Regions from separate parts of the Halotalea alkalilenta genome, predicted to be linked through region 3. Evidence: predicted binding sites of a transcription regulator. Region 3 holds the regulator's gene; each other region holds the start of a gene.

Region 1 (7,534 bases), 1.1 Mb from region 3:
TTCGCCGGGTCGGGTACTCGGCACCGGCATTGAGCAACGCGCTGCGCACCCGCTCACGGCTCTCCTTCACCGCCGTCTCGGGCAGGCCGACGATCGCAAGCCCCGGCAACCCATTGGAAATATGGACCTCGACCTGCACCAAGGGAGCGTGCAGGCCGAGCAGCGCCCGACTGCGGACGACCGCCAGCGACATGGAACCTCCAGGAAACGAGGAGTACGACGACTCGGTTCCGGTTAGATCGGCCGGCGCAGGCGACTTTTGACCCGCCAGGCGATGCAGCGGGTAGCGATGGGACGATGCCGGGGATTCGACGGCAGCGCCTTGGAGGTGAGGCGGAAAACACTGCACCACCATGGCGCAGCAAAGCGACATCGGTTCCACCCCGGAGAGACGACGGACAAGCACTGCTACCTATGCGCTCAGCGCAGGGAGGCCCTAGCGATGCTCGCATGCACGACCGGCCCCTCGCCGCGCAAAGCGCGCGCGGGGGGCTCGGCGGCATTCAAAGCGGATGAGTGGGCCGACTGAAAGCCACCCTGCGCCCAATCATCGAGCGCGCAGCGATGGATGGAGGATGCGGCTCAGGCGTCGCGTTCAGGGCTATAGTCGCCCGCGTCGCCGGGCTTGCCTCGCTTGGTCTTGGGCTCGGTGGGCAGCTCCTTCGCCCCGGCCGCGGTTGCAGCCGCCCGCTGCTCGACCTCGGCCACGGTGCTGGGGACATCTTCACCCAGCCGCGCCTCGAGTGCGGCGAGCTGCTTCTCGAGCGCTTCGACCCGGGTGCGGGTGCGGGTCAGCACATCCATCATGATGTCGAAGTCTTCGCGCGAGACCAGGTCCAGGCGATCGAAGGCCCCCTTCATCGCACCCTGCACGCTGCGCTGGATCTCTTCCGGCGCCTGGGAGACGCTTGAAAGCCGCTCCCCGATCTGCTGAGCCAGACGGCTGAATACATCGTTACGAGTCATGACATCTTCTCCGTTGCGAATAGAGGGCCGGCCGGCGACTCGGCTCGGTCGGCGCGAGCAGGCTTGCATCCAAGGATACGCGACAGCGGCGTCGAACGCGCGATCCTATGCCCCACCAATCACCCCACCCACGGAAAGCGCGGCCGCGAATCGACCAAAGAACCAAACTGGTGCACATGCCCCAGGGCGATCAATAGATTGACCCAAAACGGTTCACTGACGACGTATCCGGCCAATCCCCAACCAATCCGACGCCCGTAGAAAAATCGTAACACCATGATAAAAAAGGCATATATCAACATATGGCATGATGTCTGCCCCGCCTCATTCAGTTACCTGGAGCGTCCAGCGAGGAGTACGCACCGAATGAAATTGATCACAGCCATCATCAAGCCATTCAAACTCGATGACGTGCGCGAAGCACTCGCGGACAATGGCGTGCAAGGCATCACCGTGACCGAGGTCAAGGGCTTCGGCCGCCAGAAGGGCCACACCGAGCTCTATCGCGGGGCTGAATACGTGGTCGACTTCCTACCCAAGGTGAAAGTCGAAGTCGCGGTCGACGATGCCCAAGCGGCAGCGGTTCTAGATGCGATTCGCGATGCGGCGAACAGTCATAAGATCGGCGACGGCAAGCTGTTCGTCACCGAGCTCGAGGATGTGATCAGGATTCGCACCGGGGAACGCGGCGCAGACGCGATTTGAGCCCGCGAGCCCTGGCACCCGTAGCACTCGGCCCGCCGTCGGCGGCCGCACACTCACCACCACAAAAATAAGATCGACCTGATTAAAAGACGACCAAAGGGAACCAAAAATGAATGAAGCAGCGGATTTGGCGAATCAGGTGACGGAGATCGCCTACGCCATCGATACTTTCTACTTCCTGATCTGCGGTGTGCTGGTGATGTGGATGGCCGGGGGCTTCGCGATGCTCGAGGCCGGTCTGGTTCGAGCGAAGAACACCACTGAGATCCTGACCAAGAACATCATCCTGTTCGCGGTCTCCTGCGTGATGTATCTGCTGTTCAGCTACCACCTGATGTACTCCAGCGCAGAGGGCGGGATCTTCCCGAGCTTCGGCTGGCTGATCGGTGCGGAGAACGACCTGAGCGACGTACTCGCCGGTGGCGAGGATGCACCCTACTACTCGGCCCGCGCGGACTTCTTCTTCCAGGTGGTGTTCGTCGCCACCGCGATGTCGATCATCTCCGGCGCGGTCGCCGAGCGCATGAAGCTGTGGTCGTTCGTGATCTTCGCAGTGTTCATGACCGGCATCATCTACCCGACCTCCGGCTACTGGACCTGGGGTGGCGGCTGGCTCGACGCGGTCGGCTACTCCGACTACGCCGGCTCCGGCATCGTCCATATGGCTGGTGCCAGCGCCGCCCTGGCAGGTGTACTGGTGCTCGGCGCGCGTAAAGGCAAGTACGGCAAGAACGGCGCGATCAACGCGATTCCCGGTGCCAACCTGCCGCTCGCCACGCTCGGTGCGATCATCCTGTGGATGGGTTGGTTCGGCTTCAACGGCGGCTCCGAACTCAAGCTCTCGGACGTCGCATCCGCCAACAACATGGCCCAGGTACTGGTCAACACCAATACCGCCGCGGCCGGTGGCGTCATCGCCGCACTGGTGCTCTCCCGGATCCTGTTCCGCAAGGCGGACCTGACCATGGCGCTGAACGGCGCGCTGGGTGGCCTGGTCTCGATCACTGCCGACCCGCTCTCCCCCGCGGCCTTCACCGCCACGGTGATCGGTGCGATCGGCGGCATCATCGTGGTGTTCTCCATCATCACGCTGGACAAGCTCAAGATCGACGATCCGGTCGGTGCGATCTCGGTCCACGGCGTTGCCGGCTTCTGGGGCGTGATGGTGGTTCCGTTCACCAATGCTGACGCAAGCTTCGGTGCCCAGCTGATCGGCGGTGTATCGATCTTCCTCTGGGTCTTCCTCGCCAGTCTGGTCGTCTGGCTGGCGATCAAAGCGATCATGGGTGTACGGGTCACCGAAGAGGAAGAGTTCGCCGGCGTGGACATCACCGAGTGCGGGATGGAAGCCTATCCGGAATTCGTCCAAAGCTCGAAGTAAGGCGCGACCGCGCCCTCTAGCGGGCATCCGACAGGATGCCCGCTCGATTTATCAGGCTCGAGCCCAGGGCGCTTGGTGAAGAATCGTCGGACCTATATGCTTGAGGGCACGACAAGACAATAGGCGCCATGGCGAACGTCGAACCGACACCCGCCCTGGAGCGCAACGCTCGCCGGCACAGCCCACTCGATGGCGCAGCGACCGACGTAATCACAAGGACAGCCGAGGAACACTGACGATGAAACTGGTATCAGCGATCATCAAACCCTTCAAGCTCGACGATGTGCGCGAGGCACTGTCGGAAATCGGTATCCAGGGGATCACCGTGACCGAGGTCAAGGGCTTCGGCCGTCAGAAGGGCCACACCGAGCTCTACCGCGGCGCCGAATACGTGGTCGATTTCCTGCCCAAGGTGAAGCTCGAGGCAGCCGTGGACGACCCGATGGTCGACCAAGTGATCGAGGCGATCACCTCGGTGGCCAACACCGGCAAGATCGGCGACGGCAAGATCTTCGTCTCGCCGCTCGAGCAAGTCATCCGCATCCGTACCGGAGAGACCGGCAAGGACGCGGTCTAACCGACTTCATCGGCGCTGGACGGCCCTCAACCAAGCGCATTGCAACGACGAGGCCCGGTCATCGACCGGGCCTCGTCACGTCTGTGCGATAAGATGGCCGAGCAGGGTATCGGCGTGGAAGGATCGCCGAGAATGCGGGATGCGAGCATGAGGGGTGAATCGCTCGTCCCGAGCCATTTGGAAGGAAGCCTGGAATGTTATTCGCGCTTTACCTGATCGCGATCAGCGCCGAGGCGATGAGTGCCGCGCTCGCCTCCAGACGCAGCCGCATCGACCTGTTCGGCGTCGCGGTCATCGGCTCGATCGCGGGCCTCGGCGGAGGCACCCTGCGCGACGTGCTGCTCGGCCAGTATCCGTTGACCTGGGTCGCTCGCCCCTGGCTGCTGCTGGTCACCGCGGGCTCCGCCCTGGTCGCCGCGCTGGTCGCCTCACGCCTGCAACGGCTGCGGACCACCTTCCTGCTGCTCGATGCGATGGGACTGGTCGTCTTCACCTTGATCGGTAACCGCATCGCCCTGGATCTCGGCCACTCGGGCTGGACAGCGGCGATCTTCGGCCTGATCACCGGCTGCGCCGGCGGGGTACTGCGCGATGTACTGTGCAACGAAGTGCCGCTGCTGCTGCGCCGCGAACTCTACGCCAGCATTTCCGTGATCGTCTCGGCGCTGTATCTGGCCTGCCTCGCGCTCGACCTGCCAGCGACCCTCGCCACCCTGCTGGCGCTGGTGGTGGGCCTGACGCTGAGGATGCTCACGGTACGCTTCAACTGGCATCTGCCCACGCTCGAAGCGCCCCGTGACGAGCGCTGAGCCACGCCTGGCGTTCCAGCGCCGGGCGATAGCGCGACCGCCCAAGGCGAGTGCTACTTCTCGACGAAGGCGCGCTCGATCACATAGTCGCCCGGCTCGCCCATGCGCGGAGATATCCTGAAGCCGAGTTCGTCGAGCACTTGGGAGGTCTCGTCGAGCATCGCCGGGCTGCCGCAGATCATCGCCCGGTCGAGCGCGGGATCGAGCGGCGCGAGGCCGATGTCCGCGGCGAGCTTGCCGCTGCGGATGTGCTCGGTGAGCCGGCCACGGGTATGGAAGTCCTCGCGGGTCACGGTCGGGTAGTAGATCAGCTTGTCGCGGATCTCCTCGCCCAAGTACTCGTGCTCGGGCAGCTCCCGGGTGATGAAGTCGTGGTAAGCGAGTTCGCTGACCCAGCGCACGCCGTGCACCAGAATGACCTTGTCGAAGCGCTCGAGCACCTCAGGGTCCTGGATCAGGCTCATGAACGGTGCAAGCCCGGTGCCGGTGGCAAGCAGGTAGAGATGGCGCCCCTCGCGCAGGTCGTCGAGCACCAGGGTGCCGGTAGGCTTGCGGCTAACCAGCAGTTCGTCACCGACTTCAAGATGCTGGAGCCGGGAGGTTAGCGGGCCATCCGGCACCTTGATCGAGAAGAACTCGAGATGATCCAGGTAGTTGGGGCTTGCGATCGAATAGGCTCTCACCAGCGGGCGGCCATCGACCTCGAGTCCGATCATCACGAACTGACCGTTCTTGAACCGCAGCCCGCGCTCGCGGGTGCAGGTGAAACTGAACAGCGTGTCGTTCCAGTGGTGGACGCTGAGCACGCGTTCGGTGGAAAACTTGCTCACTTAAGCTGCCTCTCTCGCGTCATCGCACGACGCAGGTTGCAAAACGAATCGCCTACCGCTGCGGTCAGCTCCGGCAGCGGCGAATCTCGGTCAAAATAGGGCTGTTCGACAGCGGGTCGATCACCAACCGGCAATCGATGCCGTAGAGCTCGCGCACGAGCTCAGGGGTGACCACCTCGCGGGGCTCACCCTCGGCGACGATACGCCCGTCCAGCATCGCCACCAGGTGATCGGCATAGCGACAGGCGCTGACCAAGTCGTGAACCACCATCACCACGGTCTTGCCGCTCTCCTCGGAGAGCGAGCGGATCAGCTCGAAGACCTCGATCTGGTGACCAAGATCGAGCGCCGAAGTCGGCTCGTCCAGCAGCAAGAGCGGCGTGGTCTGCGCAATCGCCATGGCGAGCCAGGCACGCTGGCGCTGCCCTCCCGACATCGACTCCAGCGGCCGGTCGGCCAGCTCGACCAGGTCGGCTGCGCGGATCGCTGCGTCGAGCACGCGCTGGTCCTCTTCGGACCACTGGCGCAACCAGCCCTGATGGGGTTGGCGGCCGAACTGGACCAATTCGAGCACGGTGAGCCCATCCGGGGCATTGGCCTCCTGGGGCAGCAGCGCGAGCCGGCGGGCGACGTCGCGCGGCGCCAGCGAGTAGATCGGCTCACCGTCGAGCAACACGACCCCGGCGCTGGGCGCGTGAAGCCGAGCGAGCCCTGCGAGCAGGGTGGACTTGCCGCAGCCGTTGGGACCGACGATCGCGGTCACCTTACCTTCCGGCAGGCGCAGGTCGAGCCGCTCGATGACCCGTCGATGACCGTAGTCCATCGCGATGCCACTCGCCTCGAGGGTCGCGCGCTCGGCGCGGTCATGTTCGAACTCACTCATCTTCCAGCTTCCATCGATTGCACGCCGCATCGCTCATAGCGCGCGCGGCGAGTCACCGCGCAGCAGGATCCAGATCAAATAGGGACCGCCGACGAGCGCGGTGACGATGCCGACCGGCACTTCGACCGGCGCGAGCAGGGTGCGCCCGAGCAGATCGGCCAGCGCCATCAGCATCGCCCCGGCGAGCGCTGCATTGAGCACCGGGACCGATCGATGGCTGGAGAGCCGGCGGGCGAGCTCCGGTCCGATCAAGGCGATCATGCCCACGGGGCCCGCCACCGCTACCGCGAGCGCTGCGCAAATCACCGCCAGGGCCAAAGCGAAAAGGCGCAGTCGGGCTACCCGGACTCCCCAGCCAAGCGCCACCGGCTCAGCGAAGCGCAGGCTCGAAAGCCCGCGCGTACTGGCCATCGCCAGCGGCAGGCAGACGGCGAGCCCGATCCACAGCATGATCTGGGCCCCCGCGCCGCTGCCATTGAGGCTGCCAACGGTCCAGGGAAAGGCGGCGTTGGCCGCATCGATACTGGTCCGGGCGAGCATCAGGTTGGTGAGCGCACCGAACACCGCGCCGATACCGACCCCGACGATGATGAAGCGATAGCCGCGCACGCCCACCCCACCGGCCAGGGCGAAGGTCAGGGCAGTCGCGGTGACCGCCCCCACCAGCGCCAGCATCGGCGGTGCGAAGCTCATCGGCAGAGCGACGATCGACGCCACCGCGAAGGCGGTCGCGCCGTTGTTGATCCCAATGATATCGGGCATCGCCAAGCGATTGCGAGTCAGGGTCTGCAACAGGCAGCCGGAAAGCGCGAAACCGGCGCCGCTCGCCAACGCCGCGCCCAGCCGGCCGAGGCGCAGCTCGCGAACCAGATAGATATCGAGCGGATCGCCACTGCCGAACAGCGCCGCGATCACCCGCTGTGGGGCGAGTGGCATCGAGCCGATCGAGAGAGAAGCGATGAACACCACCACCAGGCCGAGCAGCAGCCAGGCAAGGCCCAGCAGCGAGCGGCGCGGCAGCAGCAGGCTATGGCCACGCCAGCGCAGCAGCCAAGCGTCGCGAGGCGAGAGATCAGACCGCGACGTCCCGCCACGGCCGGGCCCAGGCCCTTGGCGCCGATTCGCCCCGGCACGCGCGCCGAGCCGCTGCATCATGCCTCTCTCCTCGGGGACGCAGACCGCCCCCAGCCTGAAATGCTCACAGTCTCGGCAGCCGATGGGCGCGAACCACGGCGACCAGTACAGGGGCGCCGATCACTGCGGTCACCACGCCGAGCGGCAGCTCCGAAGGGCGGACCAGCAGCCGGGCCACCACGTCAGCGGCCAGCAGCACCGCGGGGCCAAGCAGCACGCAAAGCGGTAGCGTGCGGCGAATGTCCGGCC
Region 2 (7,534 bases), 2.2 Mb from region 3:
GCCGTATTCGGGCAGCAGGCTTGCGTCGAGCGCACGTGGCGCAGCGATCGGCGCCGGCGAGTCGCCTTCCACGCCTTCGCGGCCGATCGGCAGCCAGTCCCCCGCACGCAGCGTGCGCCCCGCATGACCGCCGAACTGGCCGAGCACGAAGGTCGAGCGGCTGCCGAGGTAGCTCGGGACGTCGAAGCCACCGCGCACCGCGAGATAGGTGCGACAGCCCGCCTGCGCCTTGCCGATCACCAGGGTATCGCCGGCCTGTACCGCGACCGGCGACCAGAACCCGGCCTCGCGGCGCTCACCTTCGGCGCTCTCGAGGTAGGCGTCGCACGGGGCACCGGTCAGTGCGATGACGCCCTCGGCGTGAAAACGCACGGAAGGACCGACCAGCGTGCACTCGAGCCCTGCGGCATGGGGGTGGTTGCCGACGATGCGATTGCCCAGGCGGAAGGCGCGATCGTCCATCGGTCCCGAAGGCGGCACGCCGACGTCCCAGTGGCCGAGCCGACCGGGATAGTCCTGCACCGTGGTGTAGGTGCCGGGAGCGATCACTTCGACGCCGAAAGGGGAAAACGCAAAGGTATCGAGGGCTCGGGTCGAGACCTCGCCCCGATCGAAGTCGGGATCTCTCACCACCGCGCGCAGATAGTCGAGGTTGGTGACGATACCTTGGATGCGAGTGGCATCGAGCGCTTGTCGCATCCGCGCCAGCGCCTCTTCGCGATCGGCACCGAAGGTGATCAACTTCGCGATCATCGGATCGAAGTGGCTCGACACCGAGCTTCCGCGCCCGATCCCACTATCGATACGCAGCCAGGAAGCGGGTTCGGGCCAACGCACCTCGGTGAGCTCGCCGGCGGAGGGGCGGAAGTTCTTCGCCGGGTCTTCGGCGTAGAGGCGGACCTCGATCGCCGCGCCCTTCGGCGCGACCGTCGCGTCGAGCACCGAGGCGTCACCCGCGGCGATACGCAGCATCCATTCGACCAGGTCGAAGCCGGTAACCATCTCGGTGATCGGATGCTCGACCTGCAGCCGGGTGTTGACCTCGAGGAAGTAGAAGGCGTCGCGGGCTTGATCGTAGATGAACTCGACGGTGCCCGCGCTCTGGTAGGCCACCTCTTCACCGAGCCGCACCGCGGCCTCGCACATCCGCTCGCGAGTGGCGGCAGGCAGCTTGGGCGCCGGCGTCTCCTCGACCACTTTCTGGTTGCGCCGCTGCAGCGAACAATCTCGCTCCCCCAGCGCGACTACACGGCCCCGACCGTCGCCGAATATCTGCACTTCGACGTGGCGGGCGTGATCGATGAAACACTCGAGAAATACACCCGCGTTGCTGAAATAGCTCTGGCCTAAGCGGGTCACTGAATCGAACGCCGCTTCGAGCTCGGCGGCATCGGCGCAGCGGGTAAGCCCGATGCCGCCACCTCCAGCGGTGCTCTTCAGCATCACCGGATAACCAAGCCGCTCGGCCTCCGCAAGGGCCTGGTCGCGATCAGCGAGCAGACCGCTGCCGGGCGCCAGCGGCACGCCCGCCCGCTCGGCGATCTCGCGGGCGGTGTGCTTGAGTCCGAAGCGAAGCATCTGATCCGGCGTGGGACCGATGAAAACGATGCCCGCGGCGGCGCACTCGGTGGCGAATTCGGCGTTTTCGGACAGGAAGCCGTAGCCTGGGATGATCGCCTCGCAACCGCTGGCCTTCGCCGCGGCGATGATCTTGTCGCCACGCAGATAGCTCTGCGCCGCACTTTCACCCTCAAGCGCAACCGCCTGGTCCGCAAGTTCGACGTGACGCGCATAGCGATCGGGCTCGGCGAAGACCGCGACCGACTCTATGCCCAGCCGCTTCAAGGTGTGGATGATGCGGACCGCTATCTCCCCACGGTTCGCGATCAGGACTCGGGTGAACATGGTAATGATGTCTCCTGCTCGGGGCGGATCAGCGATTGGGGTCGGCGATGAAGGCGCGCCAACCACCATAGGCGGTGATGTCTCGGGCACTGGGCAGCGCAGCACCTTCGCAGATGAATCCCTTGACCCAGCGACCGTCTTCGAGCTCGAGGTTGCCGATGCCGAGAGGCGCGGGAATTTCGGCGACGAACTCGCCGAAGCGCGCGGTGGGTACGTCCCACAGTTCGACGATGATCGCGCAGCCCTCCTCCCCATCCGCGCAGCGTGCAAGCCCAGGCTTCGGCGGCACGGTGCCGGCCAGGGCGTAGAGGCGATAGCGTGGGGCGGTCAGGGTCTGCTCGACCAGCCGTGCATCTCGGGTGATCAGCTGGAAGTTGAGCGGCATGCCGGTGAGATGGGCACCGACCACTGCGACGCGTACGCAGCCGGCAGCCTGCTCGACCTTTGCAACGCCCGGTGCAGGGCGCCCGGTGGCCCCCAGCGGTGCGGCCAGCGCCTGCTGCCAGCGGCGGGCGAAATGGGTCAGCGCGCGGTCGTGCCAGGCCGGGGCGATCAGGGTGATGCCGGCGGGCAAGCCATCGCTGCGAAAGTCCGCGGGCAGGGCCAGGGCGCTGAGGTCGGCCAGGTTGGTGAAGTTGGTATAGGTGCCGAACTGGGCGTTGTAGGCCACCGGCTGCTCGGCCATTTCGGCGATGGTGCGAATGGTAGGTGAAGTCGGTACCACCAAAGCGTCGAGGTCGTTGAGGACCTGCCCGATCGTGCGGCTCAGTTCGGCGCGACGATACTCGGCCTTGAACACATCCAGAGCGCTGTAAGTGAAGCCCTCCTGGACGATGCCACGCACGGTCGGTTCGATCGCGTCGCTGTCGGTCTCGAGCAGCGCTTCTACGGCGGCGGTGCGCTCGGCCACCCAGGGCCCCTGGTAAAGCTCTGCGGCAAGCTTGGCGAAGGGGGCATAGTCGATCTCGACCAGCTCGGCGCCGAGTGCCTCGAGACGCGAAATCGCCGCCGCGAACGCCGCTTCGGCCTGGGTATCGCCGAAGAACTCCAGCTTGTCGGGAATCCCGAGCCTGGGCGCGATCGGCAGCGCCACCGGGGCAGTGCCGGGGTGGCGCCTCGAGTAGGGGTCCTGCGGATCGTAGCCACCGGCGATCTCGGCCACGGTCTCGGCATCCTCGGCCGTGAGCGCGAATATTGAAATGCAATCGAGGGTACGGCAGGCGGGCACCAGCCCACGGTTGGAGAACCAGCCGCGGGTCGGCTTTAGCCCGACGATATTGTTGAACCCAGCAGGCACCCGGCCAGAGCCTGCGGTGTCGGTGCCAAGTGAGAACGGCACCAGTCCGCGAGCGACTACGCTGGCAGAACCGGCGCTGGAACCACCGCTGACGTAGCGTGGATCGAAGGCATTGGTCACCGCGCCGTAGGGAGAGCGGGTTCCGACCAGGCCGGTGGCGAACTGATCGAGGTTGGTCTTACCGATTGCGATCGCCCCCTGCGCCTGGAGCCGCGCAATCACCTCGGCGTCCTCGCTTGGAGCGTAGGCGAACTCGGGGCAGGCGGCGGTGGTATCGAAGCCAGCCACATCGATATTGTCCTTCACCGCGAACGGCACACCGAACAGCGAAAGCTGCTCTCCGGCCGCACGGCGCGCTTCGAGCGCTTGCCAGCGGGCGCTCAACCCATCGGTCGATAGCCTGGAGATCCAAGCGGTGTCATCGTCTTCGAGGCTCGCGAGCAGCGCTTCGAGACGCTCGAGCCCCCGTCCATCGAGTTGCCGCTCGCGCCATTCGCCGAGCGTCCAGCCGCGAAAGTCATCCATTCGGTCATCTGCCATGCAATCTGGTATCCCAGTTTGAATAGCAGGAAGCGTGCCAGTTCTTTCGCAGCGTCAGAGTGGCGGAGGTGAAGCAGCAGGTGGAGCAGAAGAGGCAGCGGAGGATGGAACAGGAATGGAGCGAGGCTACTGACCAGGCGAACATCCGCGCAAAGCCCGATACCACCCTGCCTTCGGGCGAGAAATCCGCCGGTGGCGAACGCGCGGCCGCTCGCCTGAGGGGCGCACGGATGGCGCTCAATTGAGCATCGGTTTCTTACTGCGTCGAGCTCGGGAAGAGCCTATGGCGACGCGCCATCCTGCGCAGAATCGGTGCACGGCCGCCGGGCCCTGCTCCATGGACGCGCAGCCAGGATGACGGGGTGCCATCCTGGCTGCGGAATCCGGCCCGGCTTCGGCGCGCGCTCTTTTTCGAAAGGGGGTGCTAATCGATCAGCATATGCCTGTGGCGCAGCGCATCCAATTCACCGGTCAGCTCCATGTTCTCCAGGAGGAAGTCGACGGTATCCTGCAGGCGCTCGGCATCCGCGGCCATCAGGTAAGCGAGCTGGCTGCGTGTGAAAGGCTCGTTGGCCAAGGGGGCGGCCAAGCGGTCATCGCTATTGGCATAGAAAATCGCCTCCGGGCTGTCGGTGATCATCACATCGACCTTCTTGGCCGCGACGGCTGGCGGGATATCCAGGTTGTTCTCGATCGACACGACCTCGGCTCGATGGATGCTGTCCCTCACGAATGCCTCATTGGTCCCACCTGGGTTGACCCCGATTCTGACATCAGCCTGGTCGATGTCTTCCAGCGAGGTGAAACGCTCGGCATTGTCGGCATGCACCAGAGGGGTCTTGCCATAGGTCAGGTAGGGAATGGAAAAGCGAGCCTCGAGCTGTCGGGCGATGGTGCGACTGATCCCCCCCATGCCGATATCGAAATTATCAGCCTTGAGGTCACCCATGAGCGTCGGCCAACTGGTTTCAACGAACTCGAGCTTCAATCCCATCTTGTCGGCCACGAGTTCGGCCATCTCGATATCGAAACCCTGGTACTCCCCCTCATCCAGATAGGTGAAAGGCTTGTAGTCTCCCGTAGTGCCGACTCGAAGAGTGCCACTATCGAGTATGGCGTCGAGATCACGTGCCATTACGCCAAGGCTGGAGGTCAATAACAGGGTTAGCAGAGCGAGTCGCAGCATCGGAGAAATCCTTCGCTTTATTGTGATTTCGGCTGCGCTGATTCAGCGTGTGATGGCTGCTCAGCGCTCGCCAGTATTCAACCCCTCGGCAGCGGCGTCAACGCTGCCATCATGTACTTTCCACGCCGTTTTCCGCCGCCGGGCGCCCCAAAAGGGAAAACCCCCGCACCAATCGGTGCGGGGGTTCTCGGGATGAATGCTTGACGATGACCTACTCTCACATGGGGAGACCCCACACTACCATCGGCGCTGAGCGGTTTCACTGCTGAGTTCGGCATGGGGTCAGGTGGGACCCGCTCGCTATGGTCGTCAAGCATATTCTGGCGCAAAGCCTGCCCATCAAGGCAAACTTCACTGATTCGTGGATCATGCTGGCCGAGATCGTCTCGTCGTATCCGTTGCTTCGTCTTTCGATGACCTGACCACTTGGGGTTATATGGTCAAGCCTCACGGACCATTAGTACACGTTAGCTCAAAGCGTTGACCGCTCTTCTACACCGTGCCTATCAACCTCGTCGTCTTCGAGGGTCCTTTAGGGGGCTCGAGGCCCCAGGGAAGTCTCATCTTGAAGGGGGCTTCCCGCTTAGATGCTTTCAGCGGTTATCCCGTCCGAACATAGCTACCCGGCAATGCCACTGGCGTGACAACCGGAACACCAGAGGTTCGTCCACTCCGGTCCTCTCGTACTAGGAGCAGCGCTTCTCAAACTTCCAACGCCCACGGCAGATAGGGACCGAACTGTCTCACGACGTTCTAAACCCAGCTCGCGTACCACTTTAAATGGCGAACAGCCATACCCTTGGGACCGACTTCAGCCCCAGGATGTGATGAGCCGACATCGAGGTGCCAAACACCGCCGTCGATGTGAACTCTTGGGCGGTATCAGCCTGTTATCCCCGGAGTACCTTTTATCCGTTGAGCGATGGCCCTTCCATACAGAACCACCGGATCACTAGAACCTACTTTCGTACCTGCTCGACCTGTCCGTCTCGCAGTCAAGCACCCTTATGCTCTTGCACTCAATGCACGATTTCCAACCGTGCTGAGGGTACCTTCGTGCTCCTCCGTTACTCTTTGGGAGGAGACCGCCCCAGTCAAACTACCCACCACACACTGTCCTTCCCCCGGATCACGGGGGCAAGTTAGAACGCCAATGATGCCAGGCTGGTATTTCAAGGTTGGCTCCCCCCGAACTGGCGTCCAGGGTTCATAGCCTCCCAGCTATCCTACACAAGCAACATCAGCGTCCAGTGTGAAGCTGTAGTAAAGGTTCACGGGGTCTTTCCGTCTAGCCGCGGGTACACTGCATCTTCACAGCGATTTCAATTTCACTGAGTCTCGGGTGGAGACAGTGTGGCCATCATTACGCCATTCGTGCAGGTCGGAACTTACCCGACAAGGAATTTCGCTACCTTAGGACCGTTATAGTTACGGCCGCCGTTTACCGGGGCTTCGATCAGGAGCTTCGCCTAAGCTAACACCATCAATTAACCTTCCGGCACCGGGCAGGCGTCACACCCTATACGTCCGCTTACGCGTTAGCAGAGTGCTGTGTTTTTAATAAACAGTTGCAGCCACCTGGACTCTTCGACCGGTTCGCGCTCCGAGAGCTAGTCTCTTCACCCTACGCCGGCGCACCTTCTCCCGAAGTTACGGTGCCATTTTGCCTAGTTCCTTCACCCGAGTTCTCTCAAGCGCCTTGGTATTCTCTACCTGACCACCTGTGTCGGTTTGGGGTACGGTCACACGTTACCTGAAGCTTAGAGGCTTTTCCTGGAAGCGTGGCATCAACGGCTTCCCAGTTCCGAAAAACTGGTTCGTCTCGTATCTCGGCTTTGAATCTCCGGATTTGCCAGGAGATTCGGCCTACCTACTTTTACCCGGACAACCAACGCCGGGCCCGCCTAGCCTTCTCCGTCCCCCCATCGCAGTAACGTCTGGTACGGGAATATTGACCCGTTTCCCATCGACTACGCCTTTCGGCCTCGCCTTAGGGGCCGACTCACTCTGCTCCGATTGACGTCGAACAGAAACCCTTGGTCTTCCGGCGGGGGTGGTTTTCACACCCCTTGTCGTTACTCATGTCAGCATTCGCACTTGTGATACCTCCAGCAGACCTTACGATCCACCTTCGCAGGCGTACACAACGCTCCTCTACCGCATGCCTGCATCCTTAAGCCTACTCCCTTCACGCGCAACGCCACCCACTCGACGTTCGTGGATGGCTTTCACTCGCTGCGCTCGTGCAAGCGAATAGTCTTAAGTGATGCAGGCACACCCGTAGCTTCGGCATCTGGTTTGAGCCCCGTTACATCTTCCGCGCAGGCCGACTCGACTAGTGAGCTATTACGCTTTCTTTAAAGGATGGCTGCTTCTAAGCCAACCTCCTAGCTGTCTAAGCCTTCCCACATCGTTTCCCACTTAACCAGAATTTTGGGGCCTTAGCTGACGGTCTGGGTTGTTTCCCTTTTCACGACGGACGTTAGCACCCGCCGTGTGTCTCCCACGCTGCACTCATCGGTATTCGGAGTTTGCCTCGGGTTGGTAACCCGGGATGGGCCCCTAGCCGAAACAGTGCTCTACCCCCGATGGTGATACGTGAGGCG
Region 3 (7,534 bases):
GCGCTTGGAGTGCGATCGATTTTCCAGAGCCGGAGCGGCCGCTGATGATCACCACTTGCATCATGCTGCGATTCCTCGCGCTGGTTGGAGCGGATACCCGCGAAGGATGGGATTCGAATGCCGCCAGCGGTCATCTTCGCCGGCAATGGTGACGAAAACACGACACGCCCCGCGTGAGGGCGTGTCGGCAGAGAGGCGACTGGGAATCAGAGACCAGCGGTGCCGGTGCCCTGGGCGCGCGCCAGGTGCTTTTCCTTATGCTTGACCAGCTGGCGGTCGAGCTTGTCGATCATCGAATCGATCGCTGCGTACATGTCGTCCTGCTCGTCGGTGCCGTGGAGCTCTCCTCCCGAGACGTTCATCTTGCACGCTGCCTGCTTGCGTTCTTTCTCCACCGACAGGGTCACCTGTACGTTGGTGATGTTGTCGTAGTGGCGCACCAAGCGTGCCAGCTTCTGGTTTACGTAGTCGCGCAGTGCGTCGGTCAGTTCAACGTGATGACCCGTGATGTTCACCTGCATGACATGCTCCTTGGCTGCGATGGACACTTTGATTGTAGCTGTTTTGCGCTCCCGACCAAGCCTCCCGATGATGATTATTGCTTCTATTTCAGGCTAGGCGCTTGCGCTCGCTCGAAGCGGGGATTCCCATCGACTCGCGGTACTTGGCTACGGTGCGCCGGGCGACGACGATGCCGTTCTCGGCCAGCAGCGAGACCAGGCGAGCATCGGAGAGCGGGCGGCGCGCGGGCTCTTCGCTGATCAGCTTCTTGATCCGGGCGCGTATCGCCGTGCTGGCATGGGTGTCGCCCTCGCCGCCGACGTGGCTCGAGAAGAAGTACTTGAGCTCGAATACGCCGCGCGGCGTGTGGATGTACTTGTGGGTGGTCACCCGCGAGATGGTCGATTCATGCATGCCGACCGCCTCGGCGATATCGGCGAGGATCAATGGCCGCATGCCTTCCTCGCCGCGTTCGATGAAGTCGCGCTGGCGCAGCATGATCTCGCGCCCGACCTTGAGCAGGGTCTCGTTGCGGCTCGACAGGCTCTTCATCAGCCAGCGGGCCTCTTGCAGGTGCTGTTTGAGGAAGGTGTTGTCGTCGCTTTTGTCCGCCCGCCGGATCAGGTTGGCGTAATCGGCCTGGATCCGCACTCGCGGCAGCGCCTCGGGATTGAGCTCGACCTGCCAGCCGATGTGGCTGTAGTGGCGCAGGGCGAGGTCGGGGATCACGTACTCCTGGGTGCTGTTGGAAAAACGCTGGCCGGGATAGGGATCGAGCGTGCGGATCGTCGCGATCACCGCGTCCAGCTCGGCGTCGTTCAGGCCGAGGCGGCGCTTGAGCAGCTTCATGTCGCAGCCGGCCAGCGCGTCGAGGAACTGGCGTACCAGCCGGCGCGCCTGGGCGAGATGCGGCGTGCCGGCGGGCAGGGCGTCGAGCTGGAGCAACAGGCATTCCTGCAGGTCGCGGGCGAACACGCCGGTGGGCTCGAGCTGCTGGAGCTGGAACAGTACCGCTTCGACCTCGCCGGTATCGACGCTCTCAAGGCCCTGGGCGCGCAGCCCCTCGACCAGTTCGTCGAACGAGTCGCGGAGATAGCCGCTGTCGTCGAGTCCGTCGAGCAGGGTCTCGGCGATCTGGCGCTGACGGGCGTCGAGGTCGAGCAGGCCGGTCTGCCAGCTGAGCAGGTCGAACAGGGTTTCGCCCCGGGCATTGCGTTCGATGTCGACCGGCTCGCCGCCGCTGGGTCCGATCGCTCCCAGCGCGGCATCCGGGAAGGTATCGCTCCACTCGTTGTCGAGGACGAGTTCCGTGGGGATATCCGTGGCCCATTCGTCCTGGGCCTCGGGATCGCGGTGCTCCTCGTCGCTCGATTCCTGGTCGAAGAATTCCTCGTCGAGCTCGAGCATGGGATTGCTCTCGAGCGCCGTCTGGATCTCCTGGCGCAGATCCAGCGTCGACAGCTGCAGCAGCTGGATCGCTTGCTGTAGCTGTGGCGTCATCGTCAGCTGGGTGCCGACACGCAGCTGCAAGGAGGATTTCATCATCGTGGTGTCAGGGCATTCTCAATGGGATGCCTTAACGCTATACCGGCCTGACGAGGATGTGCAAGAACTAAAAGCGTTGTGGTTAGCAAGTTTCATGCCAGCTTGCTAAAACAGGGCTTTTCGTGCCTTGGGGCGGCGGCGGAGTGCCTGCCTCAAGGCATCAAAGGCGGAAGTCCTGGCCGAGATAGACGTCGCGCACATGCTGGTTGGCGAGGATCGCGCTGGCATCGCCTTCGGCGATGATCTTACCGTCGCCGACGATATAGGCATTGTCGCAGATGTCGAGCGTCTCACGCACGTTGTGGTCGGTGATCAGCACGCCGATGTTGCGGCTGCGCAGCTGGCGCACGATGCCTTTGATCTCGTTGACCGAGATCGGGTCGACCCCGGCGAATGGCTCATCGAGCAGGATGAACGCAGGCTCGGTGGCCAGGGCGCGGGCGATTTCGACGCGCCTGCGTTCGCCACCGGAGAGGCTCATGCCCTGGTTGTCGCGGATATGGCTGATGCTGAACTCTTCGAGCAGCTGGTCGAGGCGGGCACTGCGCCCCTTGTGGTCGAGGTCCTTGCGGGTCTCGAGGATAGCGAGGATGTTGTCGGCCACGCTCAGCTTGCGAAAGATCGAGGCTTCCTGGGGCAGGTAGCCGATGCCGGCGCGCGCACGCACGTGCATCGGCTTCTGGCTGAGATCAAGATCGTCGATGCTGACCCGGCCGGCGTCGGCCTGGATCAGGCCGACGATCATGTAAAACGATGTGGTCTTGCCGGCGCCGTTCGGGCCGAGCAGGCCGACGATCTCGCCCTGGCTGATCGACAGGCTGATGTCTTGGACCACCCGGCGCTTCTTGAAACTCTTGGCCAGGTGGGCGGCGTGCAGCGTTTTCATAGATCGCTCCGCTGATCCTTGGGGATTCGGCTGGTGAAAGGCGTGGGTCGGGTCAGTTGCTGCCGCCTTCGGGGGTAAGCGTCATGTTGACCCGGCCGCCGGCTTCGCCTCCCTGGGACTGCTGGCCGCCACGGGCATTGACCTGCCGCGAATCGAGGAAGTACTCGACGTAGGCACCGGTGAAGGTGTCGCCGCCGCGGTGCAGCTCGGCGTTGCCCAGCATCTCCACCCGCCGCTCGCCGGCGTGGTAGATCAGCGTGTCGCCCCAGCCGCGAACCAGCGATTCCTGAGGGCTCGGCTGCTGTTCGATATAGGCGCGCTGGCCGCTGGTGCCGGTCGCGCGCATGGTCGACAGGCCGCCGCTGGCGCCGCGCTGGAGTTCGACACGCTGTGCATCGAGCTTGAGGCTGCCCTGTTCGACATGCACGGTGCCGGTATAGACCGCGGTGCCGGCCTGATCGTCGATCGTCAGCTGGTCCGCGGAGATATGGATCGGCTGCTGGGCGTCGCTCTCCAGCGCCAGTACGGGCCCGGCGAGCAGCATGGCGAGCAGCGCGGTGGCGGCGGGGAGAGTGGGGATGAGCCGTCGTGGGGTCATGACCGGGTTCCTTGCTGTTCGCTTGTGATGTTCTGGTCGGCGGTCGACCACCGTGGGTATTCGATCGACAGCGCGGCTCAGCGATCGGGCAGCAGCGTACCGCTGACGTTGCCTTCGAGCAGCATGCGATCCTCGTTGATCCATGCCTGGAAGCGATCGCCACGGGTTCGCTGCTCACCCTGGAAGAAGCGCGATTCGCTGTCGCTCCACACCCGTGCGCTGTCGCGGTCGTATTCGAGCGTGTCGGTTTCGAGCCGCCAGAGATCATCGGGCTGCACGGCGCGTGCGTTGCCCGACAGCGTGATCCGATCGCCGCCGGGGCCGACCCGGCCGTGGTCGCCGGTGATTCGCCAGTGGCGCTCGTTTTCGTCGATCAGCCCGATCACCGGCGTGTCGGCGAGGCTGACGTCGCTGTCGCTGATATGGGTCACCCTTGGCGATTCGAGGGTCTGGTACGGGCGGCCCTGCTGGTCGAAACGCGTATAGACGACCTGCTCGAGATAGTAGTCCGGTTCGCCCTCGCTGCTGTCGGGCAGTGGGCCGGGCGAGAGCAGCTCGCCACGCTGGTCGATCAGCGCGAGCACCCCGCCGACCGCGAGCAGGATCATTACCAGCCACAAGCGGTTCGCGTTGCGTTTCAACCATGCCATGCCGAGTCGTGTCCTAGGGCGTGTGATCAAATCGGTGCGGTCCCAGCGCGCGCGGCGTTCGCCGCTGCGGCTTGAGAACCCAGGATCGAGCGGGAGTTCCGCCGTAGGGCCGCAGTATACGTCATGGTGCGGCCTGGCGCGGCAGTCGGTAGCCGGCGACTATCCCGGCCCATGCCCCGCGCGCCTCGAGCAGCAGTTCGCACAGTTCGCGTACCGCGCCCTGGCCGCCGCGTCGTTCGGTGACGTAGTCGGCGTGGACGCGCACGTATTCCGGGGCGTTGGCCACGCTGAGGCCGAGTCCCGCGGCCTGGATCGCGCCAAGGTCTGGGAGGTCGTCGCCGCAGTAGGCGCATTCGTCGAGCGTGATGCCGAGCCGCGAGGCCAGTTCGGTGAGCGCTCGGTGCTTGTCGTTGCGTCCCTGGAGCAGATGGGCAATGCCGAGCTCGCTGGCGCGTCTTGCGACCATCGGTGAATCGCGTCCGGTGATCAAGGCGATGTCGATGCCGTGCTCCAGCGCAAGCCTCAGGCCGAGGCCGTCCTGGGTGTCGAAGACCTTGGTTTCGCCGCCGTCGGAGTGATAGTGCACCGCACCGTCGGTGAGCACGCCATCGACGTCGAGCGCGAGCAGCCGCACCCTGGACGCGCGTTCGCCGAGGGAAGGAGAGTGTTGAGTCATTGCGGTGGGGTTCCTTTGCGAAGGAGGGACGCTTGGGCGTGTCGCCACGCCCTAGACCACGCCCCGGTTGAGCAGGTCCTGGACCTTCAGCGCGCCGACCAGGCGCCGCTCGGGATCGAGCACCGCGAGTGCGGTGATGTTGCGCTTTTCCATGATCCTGAGCGCCTCGGCGGCGAGCATCGATGGGGTCACGCTGATCGGGGTCGAGGTCATCACCTCCTCGATCGGCACGCTGTCGAGATCGATCCGGCGATCGAGGGTGCGGCGCAGGTCACCGTCGGTGTAGATGCCGAGCAGATGCCGTTCGGCGTCGACCACGCAGGTGAAGCCGAGCCCCTTCTCGGTGATCTCGAACAGCGTGTCGCGTACTGAATCTCCCGGCGAGACGCAAGGGATCTCCTCGCCTTCGTGCATCACGTCGGCGACGGTGAGCAGCAGTTGGCGGCCGAGGCTGCCGCCTGGGTGGGAGAGGGCGAAGTCCTCGATGCCGAAGCCGCGGGCCTCGAGCAGCGCGATCGCCAGCGCATCGCCAAGGGCGAGGGCGGCGGTGGTCGAAGAGGTCGGCGCGAGGTTGAGCGGGCAGGCTTCCTTTTCCACCCCGCCATCGAGAAAGGCGTCGGCGTGGCGGCCGAGGGTCGATGCGCGTCGACCCGAAAGCGCGATCACGACCACCCCCTTGCGCTTGAACAATGGCAAAAGCTCGGTGACCTCGCGGGTCTCGCCCGAGTGGGAGAGGGCGATCACCACGTCCCGCTCGGTAAGCATGCCGAGATCGCCGTGGCTGGCCTCGCCCGGATGGAGGAAGAACGCCGGGGTGCCGGTGCTCGCCAGGGTCGCCGCGAGCTTGCGGGCGATATGCCCGGACTTGCCCATGCCGGTCACCACCACCCGGCCCTGGCAGGCGAGCACCAGCTGGCAGGCGCGGTCGAAGCCAGCGTCGAGGCGCGGGACCAACGCCTCGACGGCATCGCGCTCGAGGGTCAGGGTGCGCCGGGCGCTGGCCCGGAAGTCGAAATCCAAGTCTTTGATCATGGTGCGGATTCTGGCCTGAGTGCACGCCGGCATCAAGAGCGCCGCGCGCGGCGGGCGCGAGTGGCGGCTTTAAGCATCGCAATCGGTGCGAGGAGTACACCGAACTTGATGTTAGGATACAATGTTCGATAATTTGGCGGCCGCATCGTAGCGGCGGTTGGGTGCTTTCCCCCGTCGTCGTCTTCGATGATACTCCGCTGCGTTCGAAGCTGCCGGTCGGCGCTTCGGTCAATTTGCAACGATGGGAGTGGCATGATCCGCTCGAATCTAATTGAAGTCGTCAACCTGAGTTTCTCCCGCGGCGATCGTGAGATCTTTCGCGGCGTCGACCTACAGGTACCGGCGGGCAAGGTGACCGCGATCATGGGGCCGAGCGGCACCGGCAAGACCACCTTGCTGAAGCTCATCGGTGGCCAGCTGGCGCCTGACGCGGGTCGGGTGAGCATCGCCGGACAGGACGTCCACCAGCTCTCCCGCCGGGCGCTGTTCGCGCTTCGCCGGCGGATGGGGATGCTGTTCCAGAGCGGCGCGCTGTTCTCGGACCTTTCGGTATTCGAGAACGTGGCTTTTCCGCTGCGGGTGCACACCGATCTGCCCGAGTCGATGATCCGCGACCAGGTATTGATCAAGCTCGAGGCGGTAGGCTTGCGCGGTGCCCGCGAATTGATGCCGTCCGAGCTCTCCGGTGGCATGACGCGTCGCGTGGCGCTTGCCCGCGCGATCGCGCTCGACCCGGAACTGATCATGTACGACGAGCCTTTCGTCGGCCAGGATCCGATTTCCAAAGGCGTGCTGGTCAAGCTGATCAAGGACTTGAACCGTGCTTTCGCGATGACCTCGGTGATCGTTTCCCACGATATCCAGGAGACCCTGTCGATCGCGGACTACGTCTACCTGATCGCCGATGGCAAGGTGATGGCCCACGGCACGCCTGCCCAGCTCGATACCGAGGCCGACCCGAAGGTCAGCCAGTTCATTCACGGCGAACCGGATGGACCGGTGCCGTTCCATTACCCGGCGGCACCCTTCGCCGACGAGCTGCTTGGTGCGGGGAGGCCGGCATGATCGATTGGTTGGCCGGTCTCGGCCGTAGCACACTCGATGTCGTCGGTGGCATCGGCCGCTCGGCGATCCTGCTGGTGCGCTCGCTGTTCGGCGTGCCCGGCGTCGAGGGGTTTCGCCTGTGGCTGCGCCAGATGCACTTCGTCGGCGTGCTGTCGCTGCCGATCATTCTGGTCTCGGCGCTGTTCATCGGCATGGTCATCGCGCTGCAGGGCTATATGATCCTGGTAGATTTCGGCGCCGACGCCGCGCTCGGCCAGATGGTGGCGCTTTCGCTCCTGCGTGAGCTCGCCCCGGTGGTCGCTGCGCTGCTGTTCGCCGGACGCGCCGGCTCCGCGCTGACTGCCGAGATCGGTCTGATGAAGGCGACCGAACAGCTCACCAGCATGGAGATGATCGGGGTCGACCCGCTGCGCCGGGTGATCGCGCCGAGGCTCTGGGCCGGTCTGGTCTCCCTGCCGCTGCTGGCGGTGATCTTCGCGGTGGTCGGGATCTACGGCGGCTACCTGGTGGGCGTCGAGTGGCTGGGCGTCTATCCCGGCTCCTATTGGGGCAACATGCAAGCGAATGTCGATTTCGTCCAC

The links. Region 3 encodes sigma-54, which starts transcription at its own class of promoters, with help from an activator protein. Its sites were predicted from a motif close to TGGCACNNNNNTTGCTNT; they were not measured.
Region 1: A5892_RS03780 (P-II family nitrogen regulator) is a predicted target of sigma-54. The motif match lies at 1,270-1,287, and genes of this name have one in related genera.
Region 2: atzF (allophanate hydrolase) is a predicted target of sigma-54. The motif match lies at 3,765-3,782, and genes of this name have one in related genera.

Annotation. Positions count from the first base shown of each region.
Region 1 is NZ_CP015243.1:843,730-851,263, reverse strand. It holds gene A5892_RS03790 (YifB family Mg chelatase-like AAA ATPase) at 1-193, opposite strand, end outside; gene A5892_RS03785 (accessory factor UbiK family protein) at 583-966, opposite strand; gene A5892_RS03780 (P-II family nitrogen regulator) at 1,333-1,671, shown strand; gene A5892_RS03775 (ammonium transporter) at 1,781-3,052, shown strand; gene A5892_RS03770 (P-II family nitrogen regulator) at 3,291-3,629, shown strand; gene A5892_RS03765 (trimeric intracellular cation channel family protein) at 3,824-4,438, shown strand; gene A5892_RS03760 (ferredoxin--NADP reductase) at 4,492-5,268, opposite strand; gene A5892_RS03755 (ABC transporter ATP-binding protein) at 5,333-6,151, opposite strand; gene A5892_RS03750 (FecCD family ABC transporter permease) at 6,185-7,306, opposite strand; gene A5892_RS03745 (FecCD family ABC transporter permease) at 7,350-7,534, opposite strand, start outside.
Region 2 is NZ_CP015243.1:4,170,851-4,178,384, forward strand. It holds gene uca (urea carboxylase) at 1-1,905, opposite strand, end outside; gene atzF (allophanate hydrolase) at 1,934-3,742, opposite strand; gene A5892_RS20580 (hypothetical protein) at 3,847-3,987, shown strand; gene A5892_RS18655 (transporter substrate-binding domain-containing protein) at 4,167-4,928, opposite strand; rRNA gene rrf (5S ribosomal RNA) at 5,127-5,242, opposite strand; rRNA gene A5892_RS18665 (23S ribosomal RNA) at 5,365-7,534, opposite strand, start outside.
Region 3 is NZ_CP015243.1:1,957,169-1,964,702, forward strand. It holds gene rapZ (RNase adapter RapZ) at 1-61, opposite strand, end outside; gene hpf (ribosome hibernation-promoting factor, HPF/YfiA family) at 207-521, opposite strand; gene A5892_RS08575 (RNA polymerase factor sigma-54) at 610-2,046, opposite strand; gene lptB (LPS export ABC transporter ATP-binding protein) at 2,207-2,932, opposite strand; gene lptA (lipopolysaccharide transport periplasmic protein LptA) at 2,985-3,530, opposite strand; gene lptC (LPS export ABC transporter periplasmic protein LptC) at 3,608-4,180, opposite strand; gene A5892_RS08595 (KdsC family phosphatase) at 4,302-4,856, opposite strand; gene A5892_RS08600 (KpsF/GutQ family sugar-phosphate isomerase) at 4,908-5,888, opposite strand; gene A5892_RS08605 (ATP-binding cassette domain-containing protein) at 6,141-6,953, shown strand; gene mlaE (lipid asymmetry maintenance ABC transporter permease subunit MlaE) at 6,950-7,534, shown strand, end outside.